DNA from 2 places in the Paenibacillus borealis genome. Region 2 is predicted to be linked to the other one. Evidence: riboswitches for the same ligand, from Rfam matches in the RefSeq annotation. Region 2 holds a riboswitch; the other holds the start of a gene.
The links. Region 2 has a riboswitch for glycine ahead of PBOR_RS34135 (amino acid permease). Riboswitches for the same ligand answer to the same signal wherever they lie in the genome.
Positions count from the first base shown of each region.

Region 1 (7,717 bases), 520 kb from region 2:
CGGGTGAACTGTACGGGAGACAATCAGCTTCTTGCGTTTGGTGGCGCCTGCGGCAAGCACGGCTGCTTCGGAGAAGGCCGTTGCGCCGTCATACATACTGGCATTAGCGACCTTCATGCCGGTCAGCTCACAGATATAGGACTGGAATTCGAAGATTGCCTGAAGCTCTCCCTGGCTGATTTCCGGCTGATAAGGGGTGTAGGCGGTATAGAATTCCGAACGGGAAATAATATGGTTAATGACAACCGGAATGTGGTGATCATAGAGTCCGGCACCGAGGAAGCTGGCGTGGGTATCAAAGTCGGCATTTTTGTCAGCCAGACCCTTCATATGGCGCAGCAGCGCATATTCGTCCAGCGGACCGGACATTGGCATCGTTCCCTGGTAGCGGACAGACTGCGGGATATCTGCGAACAGCTCATCGATAGATTGAATTCCTACAGTTTCCATCATCTCTGCGCGGTCTTGCTCCGTCATAGGCAGATAGCGGTGCTTCATTACGGCTTCACTCCTTGGCTCTTTTTGTAGAACGGTGCTTTGATCACGGCAGCCTTCAGCTGCTTGCCGCGGATCTCCACATACACCTCTGTGCCGATTTCAGTATAGGCAGCATCCAGCAGGGCAAGTCCGAGATTCCGTTTCAGCGTTGGGGATTGGGTGCCGGTTGTGACTTCACCGATCTTCACACCGTCTGCATATACAGGATAATGGGAGCGGGGAATCCCGCGGTCGATCATTTCAAGTCCTACCAGGCGGCGCGGCAGGCCGGCTTCCTTCTGCTTCAGCAGGGCATCACGGCCGATGAAATCCGCTTTGTCCAGCTTCACGAAGAACTGGACACCCGCTTCGAGCGGGGTAATATCCGCCGAGAGCTCCTGGCCGTACAGCGGCAGCTTGGCTTCGAAGCGAAGCGTGTCGCGTGCGCCGAGTCCGGCTGGAGTCAGGCCATGCGGTGCGCCTGCGGCTAGCAGACCGTTCCAGAGTGCAGCCGCTGTGTGGGCGGGGGCGTACAGCTCGAAGCCGTCCTCACCGGTATAGCCGGTGCGGGAGAGCAGTACAGATACGCCGCAGACCTCGGCGTGTTCGATGAAGTGGAAGGGCTTCAGCTCTGCGAGCGGGGCAGAGGTCACTTCGGCCAGAATCGTCTCAGCCAGCGGACCCTGCAGCGCGAGCAGCAGCGTCTCATCCGAGACATTCTTCAGGCTGACACCGCTGAATTCAGCGGTGAGATGCTCCTGCAGCCACTGGAAGTCCTTGTCGATATTGGATGCGTTCACGACGAGCATGTAGCGTTCATGGCCCAGGCGGTACACCAGCAGATCGTCAACCACTCCGCCGCCCGGATAGAGCATCAGGGTATACTGCGCCGCGCCGTCTGCAAGGCGGCTGACATCATTGGTGGTCATCTGCTGCAGGAAGGCTTCAGCGCCGTTTCCGTCAACCATGAATTCCCCCATATGCGATACATCGAACAGTCCGGCCTGCTGGCGGACCGCTTCATGCTCCTTAACGATGCCTGTAAACTGCACCGGCAGCTCCCAGCCGCCGAAATCAATGCATCTGGACTCCGCATAAGCGGCATAGAGATCATAAAAAGGCGTTCTTCTCAAAGACTCCATCTTGTCACTCCCTTGGTCTGATTACATGAGAAAAAGGACAGGCGAAAGCCATTATGCACGAGTCGCATAAATTGACTTTCGCTCTGTCCTTTGTACCTGAGAGTTACCCTGCTATCCTGCCCGCAGGTTTCCCCGTTGGTGATCCGTTTCCTGCATTGCAGGCTGTGGATGCTCTCCAGAGATGCGTCCGGCAAAGGTCCTTTTGCCTGAGAGATTCACCCATCCCGGGCTTACTCCTTCGGCGCTGTCCCCTGAGGGTCAGTCTCTCCCTATGCCATCATTCGCAAACGATATGTTTTTCTACTGACTCCATTAAACCGGGTTTACAAGCACGCTGTCAATCAAAAAACGTCAAAAAGATGACAAATTTAATTTTCCTGTCAGTTATATTGACATTAGGCAAGGTCATAACTTAGGCTATAACTAAATTTAGAACTCCAAATGTGGAAAAGAGGCGGCTTGGAAATGAGTGAAGTGTTGGACAACCTGCTATACAGCGAAGAGCATGAATGGGCACAGCAGGGTGAAGGACGCGTAGTACGTGTGGGGATTACGGATCATGCGCAGCATTTATTGGGCGACATCGTGTTTGTAGAGTTTCCGGAAGTCGGTGCAGCCATTTCCGCAGGCGACAGCGTAGGCAGCATTGAGTCCGTTAAGACAGTGTCAGAGCTGTACTCGCCGGTATCCGGCAAGGTTACCAAGATCAACGACGCACTCGAATCCAGCCCGGAACTGATCAACGACCAGCCTTACGGCGGGGGATGGATTTTTGAGCTGGAGCTAGATGTTGAGTTCGCGGATGCAGTGTCGGGCCTGCTGGATGCGGCTGCTTATAAGGAATTGGTTGGGGAATAGTTTCAAGCGTTTATGTACTCGGATTTTAGAATAAATGGTTTAACTGGATGTACTAACCGGCTAAAAACGGCAGGCTTCTCTTGTTACATTAGATGTCACTAATGTGAGAGGTCTGTCTTTTTGTCTTTACGTATCATTCCGGAAAGCTAAGCAGCCCCGGATAAATGCTGGGAGCCAAGTGCCAAAGGGCGGGCAATAGAGCCAGGCCAGCAACGGCAAAGATAAGGCACAGCAATAGAAACCGGTATCTTTTTCTGGGACGGGCATTGGGTTTGAGCACGAAGTAATACACACCAGCCGAATAAAACGGGAAAAGCACCACGGCAGACATACCCATACAAACCAGAAATGTGGATTCTCCGGCGGAGGAAGGGATCATGGCTTCCGGGTTATAGACCGGATTAATCTGCAGGAAGAGGATAACAAACGTCAAGTAAGCAAAGAGCAGAAGGAGCGGGAAGCAGCGGATACGTCCATCCTCGGACAACCCGTACAGCATCCACCAGACCCCGAGCCAAGGCAAGGCAAAGGCTGCGCCGGCCATGAGGAAGTCAATGCCTATATACATTAGTTTATCGGGTGGATAAACATGAGCCAAGTCCCCCCAGAAGTAATTGGAGGAGAAGAACATCATGAATACAGATAATAAACCAATGAAGAAGGTAATTATTCCCTGAGCAAAAACAATCATGATCAGCGAAACCAGCTGCCGCAGAAAATAGAGAAAACGGGTGGCATCCGGTGTCGTTCCGTTTGTAGTCTGCATAGCGTTCAATCTCCTTATATTAGCAAATGGTTGCCGTGCCTTCTCATCTGCTGATCTCTGAGCTGATTCGCTTGCGGATACGTGTTATTCTTCCTCCTGAAGCTGCCGCAGGACAATAAGTTCGACCCGGCGGTTCTTTTGCCGTCCTTCAACGGTAGCGTTATTGTAGGCAGGTCTGGTATCCGCGTAGCCGGCATATTGGAAAGTATCGGGGCTAAGCCCCTCGTTATCCAGGAAGAAGCGCAGGACGGACAATGCCCGGGCGCCGGATAGCTCCCAGTTATCTGTGTAATCTGAAGCGGCGGTTACCGGAACATTGTCGGTATGTCCCTCGATGCTGATCGTGGCACCGATTCCGCGGAACAGGCCGGATAGCTGGCGCAGTGCCGGGAAGGCAGGCGATTTCAGTTCAGCTTTGCCGGCATCGAACAGGAACCGGTCGCTAAGCGTGATGGCAATGCCCTGCGGTTTATCCGCCACAAAGATCTGCTCTCCAAGGTTGTTATCCTCCACGTATTTGGTGATTACACCCATCAGCGCGGCCAGTTTGGCCTCCTGCTCACGAAAAGCGAGCTCACGCGCCGAAGGCTGGTGTTCGGCAGTCTCCCCGTTTTGCCCGGAGGGATCCGTGCCCGTTCCGTTTGAACCATTCCCATTCCCATTGCCGCCGGAAGACAGACCGCCATCAGCGCTGCCGCCAGCTTCTTGTTCATTCGAGACTGCTGCTCCGGTGTTCCCCTGATTACCATCCAGCACTCCATTTCCGCCTTCAAGCACAGAAGGACCGCTCTTAAAGGTATCAGACAGTGACCCGGTAACGATCGCGTATTTTTGCGTATCCAGACTGCTCATGGCATACAGGATGATGAAAAAAATGAGCAGAAGTGTAATCAGATCCGCATAGGTAATCATCCAGCGGTCCCGGTTCTCCTTACCTCCACTACGCCCCTGGCGGCGGTTTCTTTGTCTCATAGCGGGTCTCCCGGGTTGTTATTGCTGCTGCGTCTCGGGGAGATATCGGGAATAAAGGCAGTCAGTTTTTTGCGAACCAGGTGTGGATGATCCCCATTCTGCAGGGACAGGATACCGACAAGCAACATCTCCATACTGCCCAGTTCGCTTTGGCTGCGGGATTTGATTTTGGAGGCGATGGGTAAAAATATAAGATTAGCACTGGCTACGCCATAGAGCGTTGCTGTAAAAGCTACGGCGATCGAGGCCCCCAGATTAGAAGGGTCCGTCAGATTGCTGAGTACCCGTATCAATCCCATTACGGTGCCGATGATGCCCATAGTGGGAGCATAGCCGCCGGCGGCTTCGAAGATTTTGGCATAGCCTTCATACTTCAGTTCCTTGGCGTCCATCTCCAGCTCTAGGATTTGCCGGACCTGATCCGGATCGTTGCCGTCGACAATAAGGAAGAGCCCTTCGCGGGTAAAAGTATCGGGATGCTCCTCCGCTCTCTTCTCCAGTGCGAGCACCCCCCCGCGCCGAGTAATTGCAGCCATGGAGATCAGCTCTTCGGCTTTCTCCTGAGTGGTGTCGGGATGCCTGCCGAATGCCAGGCGCAGAGCGGCCGGTACGCTGCGTAATCTGGAGGCCGGAAAACTGATGAGTACAGCGGCAAGCGTGCCTCCAAATACGATTAGCGCGGCATTCAGCTGCAGCAGTCCGGATAGGCTCCCGCCCTCCCAGAGAAAGCCGCCGATCATTGCGGCAATGCCTGCCAGCAGGCCGATAATTGAAGTGATATCCATAAGTTCAGGCTCCTTAAATTTCTATATATTATGGTTTGCATCAATCTGGGCAACGCTGTATAATAAACGGGAACGTGTATTCCTATCTTCCATATTTTTCAGTACGGTATGGATAGGCAACCATTAGGGCTACAATTATAATATATTCATATATTTTAGACGATAGAGGGGAGACGGGCAAATGAGTGATATTGTCGTCAGTACAAAGACATTTGAACTGGAGTCCGAGTATACACCCCAGGGCGATCAGCCTCATGCCATAGAAGAATTATTGGACGGCATCCGGCAGGGCAAGAAGCACCAGACGCTGCTGGGAGCGACAGGTACAGGTAAGACCTTTACCATCGCACAAGTGATTTCCAAACTGAACCGCCCGACGCTGGTTATAGCGCACAACAAGACGCTTGCTGCGCAGCTGGCGAGTGAGTTCAAAGAGTTTTTTCCGAACAATTCCGTTGACTACTTCGTCAGTTACTACGATTACTACCAGCCTGAGGCGTACATTCCTTCCTCCGATACCTTCATAGAGAAAGATTCCAGCATAAATGAAGAAATTGATAAGCTCCGCCACTCTGCCACCAGTTCGTTGTTTGAACGGCGTGACGTTATTATTGTTGCGAGTGTGTCCTGCATTTACGGCCTCGGTTCGCCGCAGGAATATGGAAGCATGCTTTTGACACTGCGGGTAGGGATGGAGAAGCCGCGCAATCAGATTCTCAGCCGGCTCGTGGATATCCAGTACCAGCGCAATGATATTAACTTCGTACGCGGGACGTTCCGGGTGCGCGGTGATGTAGTCGAGATCTTCCCGGCTTCACAGGGGGAGCATGCGATCCGTGTGGAGCTGTTCGGAGATGAGATAGAGCGCATTACCGAGATTGATGTTCTCACTGGAGAGCTGATTGGTGAGCGCGATCATATAGCGATCTTCCCGGCTTCGCACTTTGTTACCCAGGAAGAAACAATGCGTGTAGCTATTATCAACATTGAGCGGGAGCTTGAGGAACGGCTGGCCGTGCTTCGTGATGCGGGCAAGCTGCTGGAAGCCCAGCGCCTGGAGCAGCGGACCCGTTATGATATTGAGATGATGAAGGAAGTGGGCTTCTGCTCCGGTATCGAGAACTATTCCGGACCGCTCACCTTCCGTGAGCCGGGAGCGACTCCATATACCTTAATGGATTACTTCCCGGATGATATGCTGATTGTTATTGATGAGTCCCATGCAACGCTGCCGCAGATCCGGGCTATGTACAATGGTGACCGTGCGCGTAAGACCGTGCTGGTGGAGCATGGCTTCCGCCTCCCGTCCGCGCTGGATAACCGTCCGCTGCAGTTCGAGGAATTCGAAGAGAAAGTGAACCAGATTGTATATGTTTCAGCTACACCGGGACCTTACGAGATGGAGCACTGCGATACTATGGTGCAGCAGATTATCCGTCCTACCGGCCTGCTTGATCCGATTATTGAAGTACGCCCTACAGAGGGGCAGATCGATGATCTGATCAGTGAAATCCGTGACCGTGTAGAACGTGATGAACGTGTACTCGTTACAACACTTACGAAGAAGATGTCCGAGGACCTGACCGATTACTTCAAGGAAATCGGGATTAAGGTGCGGTACATGCACTCCGATATCAAGACGTTGGAGCGGATGGCCATCCTGCGTGATCTCCGGCTCGGTACGTTCCATGTACTGGTGGGTATTAACTTATTAAGAGAGGGTCTTGACCTGCCGGAGGTCTCCCTTGTCGCCATCCTCGATGCCGATAAGGAAGGCTTCCTCCGCTCCGAGCGTTCGCTCATTCAGACGATCGGCCGGGCGGCCCGTAACTCTGATGGACGTGTCATTCTGTACGGCGACCGTATTACGGATTCCATGGAGAAGGCGATGAGCGAAACCCAGCGCCGCCGTGAAATTCAGATTGCCCATAATGAGAAGCACGGCATCACCCCTACGACAATCAACAAGAAAGTGCGTGACATCATCGAGGCCACCAAAGTGGCCGAGTCGAAGGCCGATTACCTCACCGGTGTTGGCGGCAAGCTAAGCAAGAAAGACAAGCAGAGCCTGATGCAGCGTCTGGAGGCCGAGATGAAGGACGCGGCCAAGAACCTGCAATTCGAACGCGCCGCCGAGCTGCGCGATGCTTTACTCGAACTGCGTGCAGAGTAAGCTGGCCCCGCCAGCATTTACACTTAATAATCACGGAACGGCGCTTCACTGGCCGTTCTTTTTGAAGATAGATTGCCCTTCGCGCATCCCGCAGGGACAGCTGCACTTACGCACTTCGCGTATCCCGCAGGGACAGCCTGCAGTTAAGCCCTTCGCGCATCCCGACGGGACAGCGTTACCGGCAAGCAGCAGCGAGCCGTATCTGCTCTAAGCCCTGCTCTAAGCCGTATCCTGCTCTAGCAGTATAGCGGTCCCGTAGGGACTAGCGCTCCCATTGCCCCAGTAGCCAATTCCATCCTAGTCCTAACTCCTTCCGCCAAGCTTGCGGGTGTCCAGAGGGTGCAACCCTTGGGGCCCTCCCTTGGAAGGGAGGGTTTGGGAGGGATCGAAAATATTTTGAACTGGTTTTGAATTTGAATTTTTGAATTTGAATTTTTGAATTAGAATTTTGATTTAGAATTTTTGTATTTGAACTTTTGTTTTGAACTATTGAAATAAAAATATAAAAACTAGCTTTTGAAATAGTTTTTTTATAAAGGAGAGG
Region 1 covers NZ_CP009285.1:7,495,086-7,502,802, reverse strand. Annotated here, with positions in the region: gene gcvPA (aminomethyl-transferring glycine dehydrogenase subunit GcvPA) at 1-498, opposite strand, end outside; gene gcvT (glycine cleavage system aminomethyltransferase GcvT) at 498-1,619, opposite strand; glycine riboswitch at 1,701-1,800, opposite strand; glycine riboswitch at 1,804-1,900, opposite strand; gene gcvH (glycine cleavage system protein GcvH) at 2,085-2,477, shown strand; gene PBOR_RS31925 (hypothetical protein) at 2,611-3,243, opposite strand; gene PBOR_RS31920 (flagellar motor protein MotB) at 3,328-4,215, opposite strand; gene PBOR_RS31915 (flagellar motor protein) at 4,212-5,000, opposite strand; gene uvrB (excinuclease ABC subunit UvrB) at 5,182-7,173, shown strand; gene PBOR_RS37875 (hypothetical protein) at 7,163-7,384, shown strand.
Region 1: it holds a riboswitch for glycine, as region 2 does, so the genes downstream of both, gcvT (glycine cleavage system aminomethyltransferase GcvT) here and PBOR_RS34135 (amino acid permease) in region 2, are expected to answer to the same signal.

Region 2 (7,717 bases):
CGGCATCACTGCCAAGAAATCAATTCTTTTGGTTCAGGGCCTCCCGGCCTTCATTGCTCTCATTACCGTTGTTCTGGCGAATCTGTAAAGCTTGCCGAAGGCTCAGGCAGTCTGCCTCTATTATATTAGATGGGGTTCACTGTGAGAATAGATAATCAGGGGTAATTTTCTTTGAGGGTAATGGCTTCAAAGGAATAATGATGTATGTAAGACCAGACAGCCATGTCCTGGTCTTTTTGTTGCCTGCAGGGGCGGCCTGCCGCTCTCCCCTCACAGCTTCTGCGCGAACTGGTTCAGCTGCCCGGACATCGTCCGGATCTCCTCAATGAAGCTGGAGATTTCATTCGTTGAAGCGGCCTGCTCTTGCCCGACTGACGCAATCTGATGGATCGATTGGCTGATCTGTTTCATCGCGGCTTGGATCTCCCCCAGGGTATCCCGGATCCGCTGCGCGGACTGCTCGGTTTCCTTCGAGAATTTGCGGATTTCCTTCGCTACAACGTCGAATCCCCGGCCCTTGTCCCCGGCGTGGGCGGCTTCAATGGCTGCATTAATCCCGAGCAGATTCGTCTGGTCGGCGACCTTCCTGAGGACAGTCAGCACTTCATCGCTTTTTTTGACACTTTCAGCGGTCGTTTCTGACTGGAGCAGCAGCTTCTGCGAGAAATCGGCAAGCAGGCCCGAGCCCTCTGCCACATGCCCGATCCGGGCATTCGCCTGATTCAGAGAGACAGAGATCTGATCGGCGATCTCGCGCAGCTCGGTCTGTCTGCGGACCTGGATGCAGATCGCCCCGCAGACCCTTCCATTCTCTTCGTGTACCGGAAGGACAGTGCCGACGAATTCATACCCGTAATAGTCCTTAGGGACATTAGCCTTTGAGAATTCATCATTTTTCAGTGCATGGTACAGGGGTTCGTCTGCGAGAATAATCTGCCCTGCCCGGATCCCCAGATCAATCGAAACACCAGGGAAATAAGCGATGAACTTCTCCGTGTCACAGACAGCAATAGATACATCATAGGGAAAAGCAGCCTTCAGGATCGGCGCCAGGTTCACTATATCTTCAAGGGAGCGGACAATGTTCTTCATGGATGCGGGTTCTCCTTTATTAAATCGCTTCACTGCACAGTAATATCTAGATTAAGGTTCGACATTTTCTGATGACTATCTTTTGTTCAAAACTTTATATTTAAAATTTAATCATACCCTCTTAACTTAAGTCAATGAAGCCCTGCAGGCAGATTAGTACAATATAACTGCAATCATTAATTCATTGGGGGTTATGCTGATGTCTGCTGCAGTGGCTCGAACCGGGGGAATCTCACTCATTGTAATGGCGGTTGCCGCCGCGCTCTCGTACGGATATGTTCATGGAAGTCTGGTGGTGGATGGGGATGCCGCTGCGACCTTCGCCAATCTTCAGGCCTCTCCGTTGCTGTTCAGAGCCGGGATTCTGGGCTGGGTACTCATCATGGCCTGTGACGTGGCAGCGGCCTGGGCCTTATATCTGGTAATGAAGCCTGTGCATCCGGGACTGTCCCTGCTGGGGGCATGGCTGCGCCTGGCTTATACGGCAGTATTGGGAATTGCTGTTTCCAGTCTGATCGTAGTCTCACTTCTTACAGACAACAGGGAACTTACGCTTACCGGCTTTACACGAGGGGAAGCTCAGGCGGAGGTGATGCTTATTCTTCAAGCTTTTGAAGCGGTATGGTCGGCTGGTTTAATTCTATTCGGGGGACATCTGCTGATTATAGGTGTACTGGCGGTTAATTCGCAGAATGTTCCGAAGCCCGTCAGTGTGCTGCTGCTGCTGGCAGGCTTCGGCTATATTGTGGTCCATCTGTGCGGCATACTTGTGCCCGGGTATGAGGAAGCCCTCCAAATCATCAAATGGGTGTTCATGCTGCCGATGACCGCAGGAGAGCTGGGGCTTGGCATCTGGCTGCTGTTCAAAGTCCCGGCTGTGCGTGTTCGCGTTCAAGCCGCTTCTTAATCCGGCTGAGCGATTCCGGTGTCATCCCGAGATAACTGGCCAGCTGATGCTGGGGGACGCGGCTGATCAATCCTGGTCTCCTATGCAGCAGTGCCTTCAGGCGGTCTTCGGGGGATGCCGCAATGAAAGCGGCGAATTCCGCCTGCACCTGCCCGAAATTCTCCTCGATCATCCGGCGTGTCATCAGCTCCAGCTGCGTATGTCTGGCGTACATGTCCTGCTCGGTATCCAGTGCACCGACTACCAGCACGCAGTTCTCCAGACAAGTCAGGCTGTATTCGGAAGAGGCCTCCTGCTTATGAGCATTGAAGATGGCAATCGCCTGCTCTTCTGTGTAGAAGTTGGAGGTAATGTCACGGCCTGCAACGTCAACGCTGTGCTGCCGCACGCATCCCCGCAGCACGAAATAGCATTTGCCCGGAACCTCCCCCTGTCTAAGCAGAACGGTTCCCTTGCTGTATTCCTCAACAAGAATCTCATCCAGAATAGCCTGCTGCTCTCCTTCACTGAGGGAGGTTAGCCGGGTCATATATTGGAGTAACAGCTGCTTCACGTTCCGCACATCCTTTATTGGCACTCGGGCTTATTTACTCCCTATTCTACTACAGCTGGCTGCCCTCCGGGTTGCTCACAGCAGAATAGCCGCCGGTACTAGTATCCTGATCACTCTTCTCCTTCTTACTTCTCATGGAATACAAGATGAACAACAGGATGAACCAGAGCGGGGTGAACAGCAGCGCCGGACGGGTCTCCTCTGCGAACAGCATAATGACCAGAATGGCGGCAAACAACGTCAATACCGCATAATTGATGACCGGTGTGAACGGTGCTTTGAATGTGGACGCGGCATGTAAGTCCGGGCGGTTCTTCTTATACTTGATATGACATACGAGCACAACACCCCACACCCAGATGAAGCAAATGGCGCTGATCGTTGTAACGATGCCGAAAGCCTGACCCGGAATAAGCTTGCTGAGCAGCGCCCCGGCCGAGATCACAAGCGTTGAGATAAATAAAGAGTTCGCAGGCACATGATTTCTGTTCAGTTTGCCGAGCTGCGGGGAGGCCTGATCCCTTCTGCTCAGATTATAGAGAATCCGGCTCGTGGAGAACATCCCGCTGTTGCAGGCGGAAGCCGCTGAGGTTAGGACGACGAAATTAATAATCCCCGCAGCAACCGGAATCCCGACCAGACTGAAGGTTCGCACAAAAGGACTTTCAGCCGCACTGAGCTGGGTCCACGGGTTAATGCACAGCAGGACGAAGAGCGCGCCTACATAGAAGAAGAGAATCCGCAGAGGAATCTTGTTAATTGCCGACGGAATATTTTTCTCCGGATCTGCTGTTTCTGCTGCCGAGACACCCACAAGCTCCACACCGACATAAGCGAACACAACCATCTGGAAGGAAAATAAGAAGCCTTTAACACCGTTCGGGAATACGCCCCCGTGCTCCCAGAGATTGCGGACCGTTACCGAGCCTGCATCTGTCTTGAATCCGATGACCAGCAGAATAATCCCCAGACCGATTAAGGCAAGAATCGTGACGACTTTGATTAGCGCAAACCAGAATTCGAGTTCGCCGAAGCTTTTGACTGTTAACAGATTGAGTCCTAACAGAATAATCAGGCAGATGACGGCCGGTACCCACTGCGGGATATCGAACCAGTACTGCACATAGACGCCCACCGCAATCACATCCGCCATCGCCGTCATAATCCAGCAGAACCAGTAGGTCCAGCCCGTAATGAATGCAGCCCGCGGCCCCAGATAGTCTTCAGCAATGTCTGTAAAAGATTGATATCCCGCTTTGGAGAGCAGCAGCTCACCCAGCGCCCTCATCACAAAAAATACGGATATCCCTACAAGTAAATACGTGATCATAATGGACGGGCCGGCCTGCTGAATCGCTTTGCCTGATCCCAGGAATAACCCTGTACCAATCGTGCCGCCGATGGCGATAAGCTGTACATGCCGGTTAGCCAAATCTCTCTTTAATTCTGTCTGTGCCATTGCCTTTTCCCCCTTAATGTGTACAACGCTTTGCTGCCAAGAAACACAAAAAGAGATTGGATATCATCCAATCTCCCGGTTCATAAGAATATCAAAATAAGCTACCTGCCCCGCTGATCGTAATTAATCAGCATGACAAATACAAATTCCGTACTCTTCTGTCCTTTTGCCTGAGATTGTGAACCCTTCGGCGCTGCGGAACTCCGCAGTCTCTCCAGAAGCTGCTCCTGCTATAGTGTGATCCATAGCAATCATAGCTCGTGTGATGTATTAAATTGGTGAAGCGTTAATGCATTCTGATATTCTAACATATTACTCGGCATGTGAGTATTGAACAGTGATAAAAGTCTCCTGCATTATATGTCCGCCTAGGAGTGTCTGTATGCGCCCCTGCACTGCAGCGTCATAAATGTTGTACGTATTGCAACTCGGATGCGCAGAACCTCGGGTGTTCGGGAGGATTGTTGTATGAAATACAAGAATTTCCCCGCTAAACCGCATGCAGGAAGAGAAATGCTGCCTTTTGTACAACAATATTGGATTTGGGCCGATATGCCGGGGGAATTGTTGTATTATGTGCAAAAAAAGCGGACAGGCAATAGCCTATCCGCTCATTTGATACGATATTATTCCGCTATTTACTTAATGATTACATAATCCAGGCCAACCAGCTTGGCATAGGTAACGATCTGATCTGTAGTCAGATTGAGGGATACCACGGTGTGGTGGCCGCCGCCGTTCTCGATCCACGCTTTAATTCCATCCTGGAAGTTAGGCTTCACCTGCCAGAGCACTCGTGCCACTGGAAGGTTCGGAGCAGGAACCGTCGGCTCAAAGGCAGTAACTTCGTTAATCAGCAGCTTGTAATGAGTGCCGAAGTCAGCCATCGATACAACGACGCCTTCGCCCGCTTTGCCGTCGAATACGAGACGGGCCGGATCTTCACGGTCGCCAATACCCAGCGGAGACACAAGCACCTTCGGCTTGTTGCTTGCCAGGCTCGGGTCAACCTCAAGCATGTGGGACTGCAGAATCGCTTCCTGGCCGGCAGCCATTTCATAGGTGTAATCTTCCATGAATCCGGTGTTCAGGTTATGGCTCATCACTTTCATCAGGCGGTCCAGGGCTGCTGTCTTCCAGTCCCCTTCGCCGGCGAAGCCGTAGCCTTGTGCCATCAGACGCTGAACCGCCAAACCCGGAAGCTGCTTCATGCCGTGCAGGTCTTCAAAGTTCGAAGTGAAGGCATTGTAATTTCCGGCATCAAGGAAGCGTTTAAGGGCGATTTCGTAGCTGGCCTGCACCTTCACGCTGGCTTCCCATGCTTCCTTGCTGTATGAACCGTAATCGAAGTCATACAGCTCTGCATATTCGGCGAACAGCGCATCAATTTCTTCTTCCTTCACTTCGTTCACGTACGCAACCAGGTCGCCGATGCCGAAGTAATCCACTGTCCAGCCGAACTGAATTTGGGCTTCTACCTTGTCGCCTTCGGTAACCCCAACGTTACGCATGTTGTCGCCGAAGCGGGCCACTTTGATGTTGAAGCTTTCGTTATAAGCTACGGCAACGTCCATCCACTCGGCAATTTGCTTCTGGACTTCAGCACGTTCCCAGTACCCTACTACCACTTTATTCTGTTTCTTCAAGCGGGCATTGATGAAGCCATATTCACGGTCGCCATGGGCAGCCTGATTCAGGTTCATGAAGTCCATATCAAGTGTTGCCCAAGGAATGCTCTCATTGTACTGAGTAGCCAGGTGCAGAAGCGGCTTTTGCAGCAGCTTCGTTCCGCGGATCCACATTTTGGCCGGGGAGAAGGTATGCATCCAGGTGATCACACCGGCAACCTCGTCACGGTAGTTGACTTCTTTCATAATCGAAGTGATTGTGTCTGCGCTGACAGCCAGGTCCTGCAGCACCAGCGGATACGGCAGCACACCGCTGTTATTGAGGGCATCCGTCATTTCCTGCGCATGAGCTTTAACTTCACCGAGGGCTTCTTCTCCGTACAGATGCTGTGATCCTACAACAAACCAGAATTGCTTAGCGCTTACTGTTGACATATTCGTTCATCCTCTTCTCTTGGATATTATAGTATGGGTATTATTTCTGGCCGTAATAGGCGCCTGCACCATGCTTGCGCAGATAATGTTTATCCAGAATCCGCTGCGGCAATTCTTCAGCGAAATGGTTCAGCTCGCGGGCAAAATGGTTCATCTTGGACACTTCCTCCAGCACCACGCTGTTCATCACTGCATCATGGGCATTCTTTCCCCAGGTGAACGGGCCGTGGCCTTTCAGCAAAACCGCCGGAACCGCCATAATATCAATGCCCCGCTGCTCAAAGGTCTCAATGATCACATGCCCGGTTTCCGCTTCATAACCACGGTCAACCTCCTCCTGCGTCAGGAAGCGGGTACACGGTACAGAGCCATAGAAGGTATCGGCATGTGTCGTGCCCATGACGGGAACATCAAGCCCGGCCTGCGCCCAGATGGTTGCCCAGGTCGAATGCGTGTGCACGATACCGCCGATCTCCGGATAATGCTTATACAATACCGCGTGAGTCGGTGTATCCGAAGAAGGTCTCATTTCCCCTTCAACTACGTTGCCGTCGAAATCCACAACGACCATATCGCTTGGCTTCATCTTGTCATAGCTGACGCCGCTCGGCTTGATGACGAACAGACCGCTTGCGCGGTCCACCGCACTCACATTGCCCCAGGTGTATTTGATGAGTCCTTGCTTAGGCAGATCCAGATTGGCCTCGAATACCTCTTCTTTCAGTTGCTCTAACATAAATTAACCCCTCCCGTTCTCTACCAGATGATCTACAGCAGCCTGCTCGATCGCAATTCCTGCAGTGTAACGTTCCATGAACAGCTCGAAGCCCTTAACATCTGCTTCATCCGGATGAATGACTTGCCCTTCAACATCCTTGAATACCTTGTGATCGAGGAAATCGTCGAGACGCTCCTGCTGCTCTTTGTTCTGCATGTATGCAGCCAGAATTGCCATCCCCCATGCGCCGCCTTCTCCGGCTGTTGCCATGACAGAGACAGGGACGTTCATTGCAGCGGCCACGATTTTTTGCCCGACAACAGGAGTTTTGAACAGCCCGCCGTGAGCCAGAATGCTGTCGATGGATACCTGTTCTTGCTTGGTCAGAATATCCATTCCGATCTTCAGTGCGCCAAAAGCGGAGAATAAATGCGTCCGCATGAAGTTGGCCAGATTGAAGCGGCTCTCCGGTGAACGCACAAACAATGGCCGGCCCTTCTCGATCCCGGTGATATTCTCACCCGAGAAATACCCGTAGCTCAGCAGACCTCCGCCATCAGCATCCGCCTCCAGTGCCTTATTGAACAGGACACTAAACAACTGGCCGGGGTCAGACTTAAAGCCCATCGCCTCCGAGAATTCACGGAACAAGCCGACCCAGGCATTGATGTCGCTGGAACAGTTGTTGGCATGAACCATGCCGACCGGACTGCCGTCTGGAGTCGTTACCATATCAATCTCCGGATATACGGCTGTAAGATCCTTCTCAAGTACGATCATTGCAAACACGGAAGTGCCTACAGAGATGTTACCGGTCCGTTTGCGGACACTGTTCGTAGCCACCATTCCTGTTCCGGCGTCGCCTTCCGGAGGACACAGCGGAATACCCGGCTGCAGGTCCCCGGACGCATCCAGAATTAACGCA
Region 2 covers NZ_CP009285.1:8,014,168-8,021,884, forward strand. Annotated here, with positions in the region: gene PBOR_RS34115 (DUF1304 domain-containing protein) at 1-88, shown strand, start outside; gene PBOR_RS34120 (methyl-accepting chemotaxis protein) at 271-1,092, opposite strand; gene PBOR_RS34125 (DUF4386 domain-containing protein) at 1,292-1,999, shown strand; gene PBOR_RS34130 (Crp/Fnr family transcriptional regulator) at 1,956-2,528, opposite strand; gene PBOR_RS34135 (amino acid permease) at 2,602-4,011, opposite strand; glycine riboswitch at 4,160-4,239, opposite strand; gene PBOR_RS34140 (hypothetical protein) at 4,480-4,668, shown strand; gene araA (L-arabinose isomerase) at 4,650-6,074, opposite strand; gene PBOR_RS34150 (L-ribulose-5-phosphate 4-epimerase) at 6,115-6,810, opposite strand; gene PBOR_RS34155 (xylulokinase) at 6,814-7,717, opposite strand, start outside.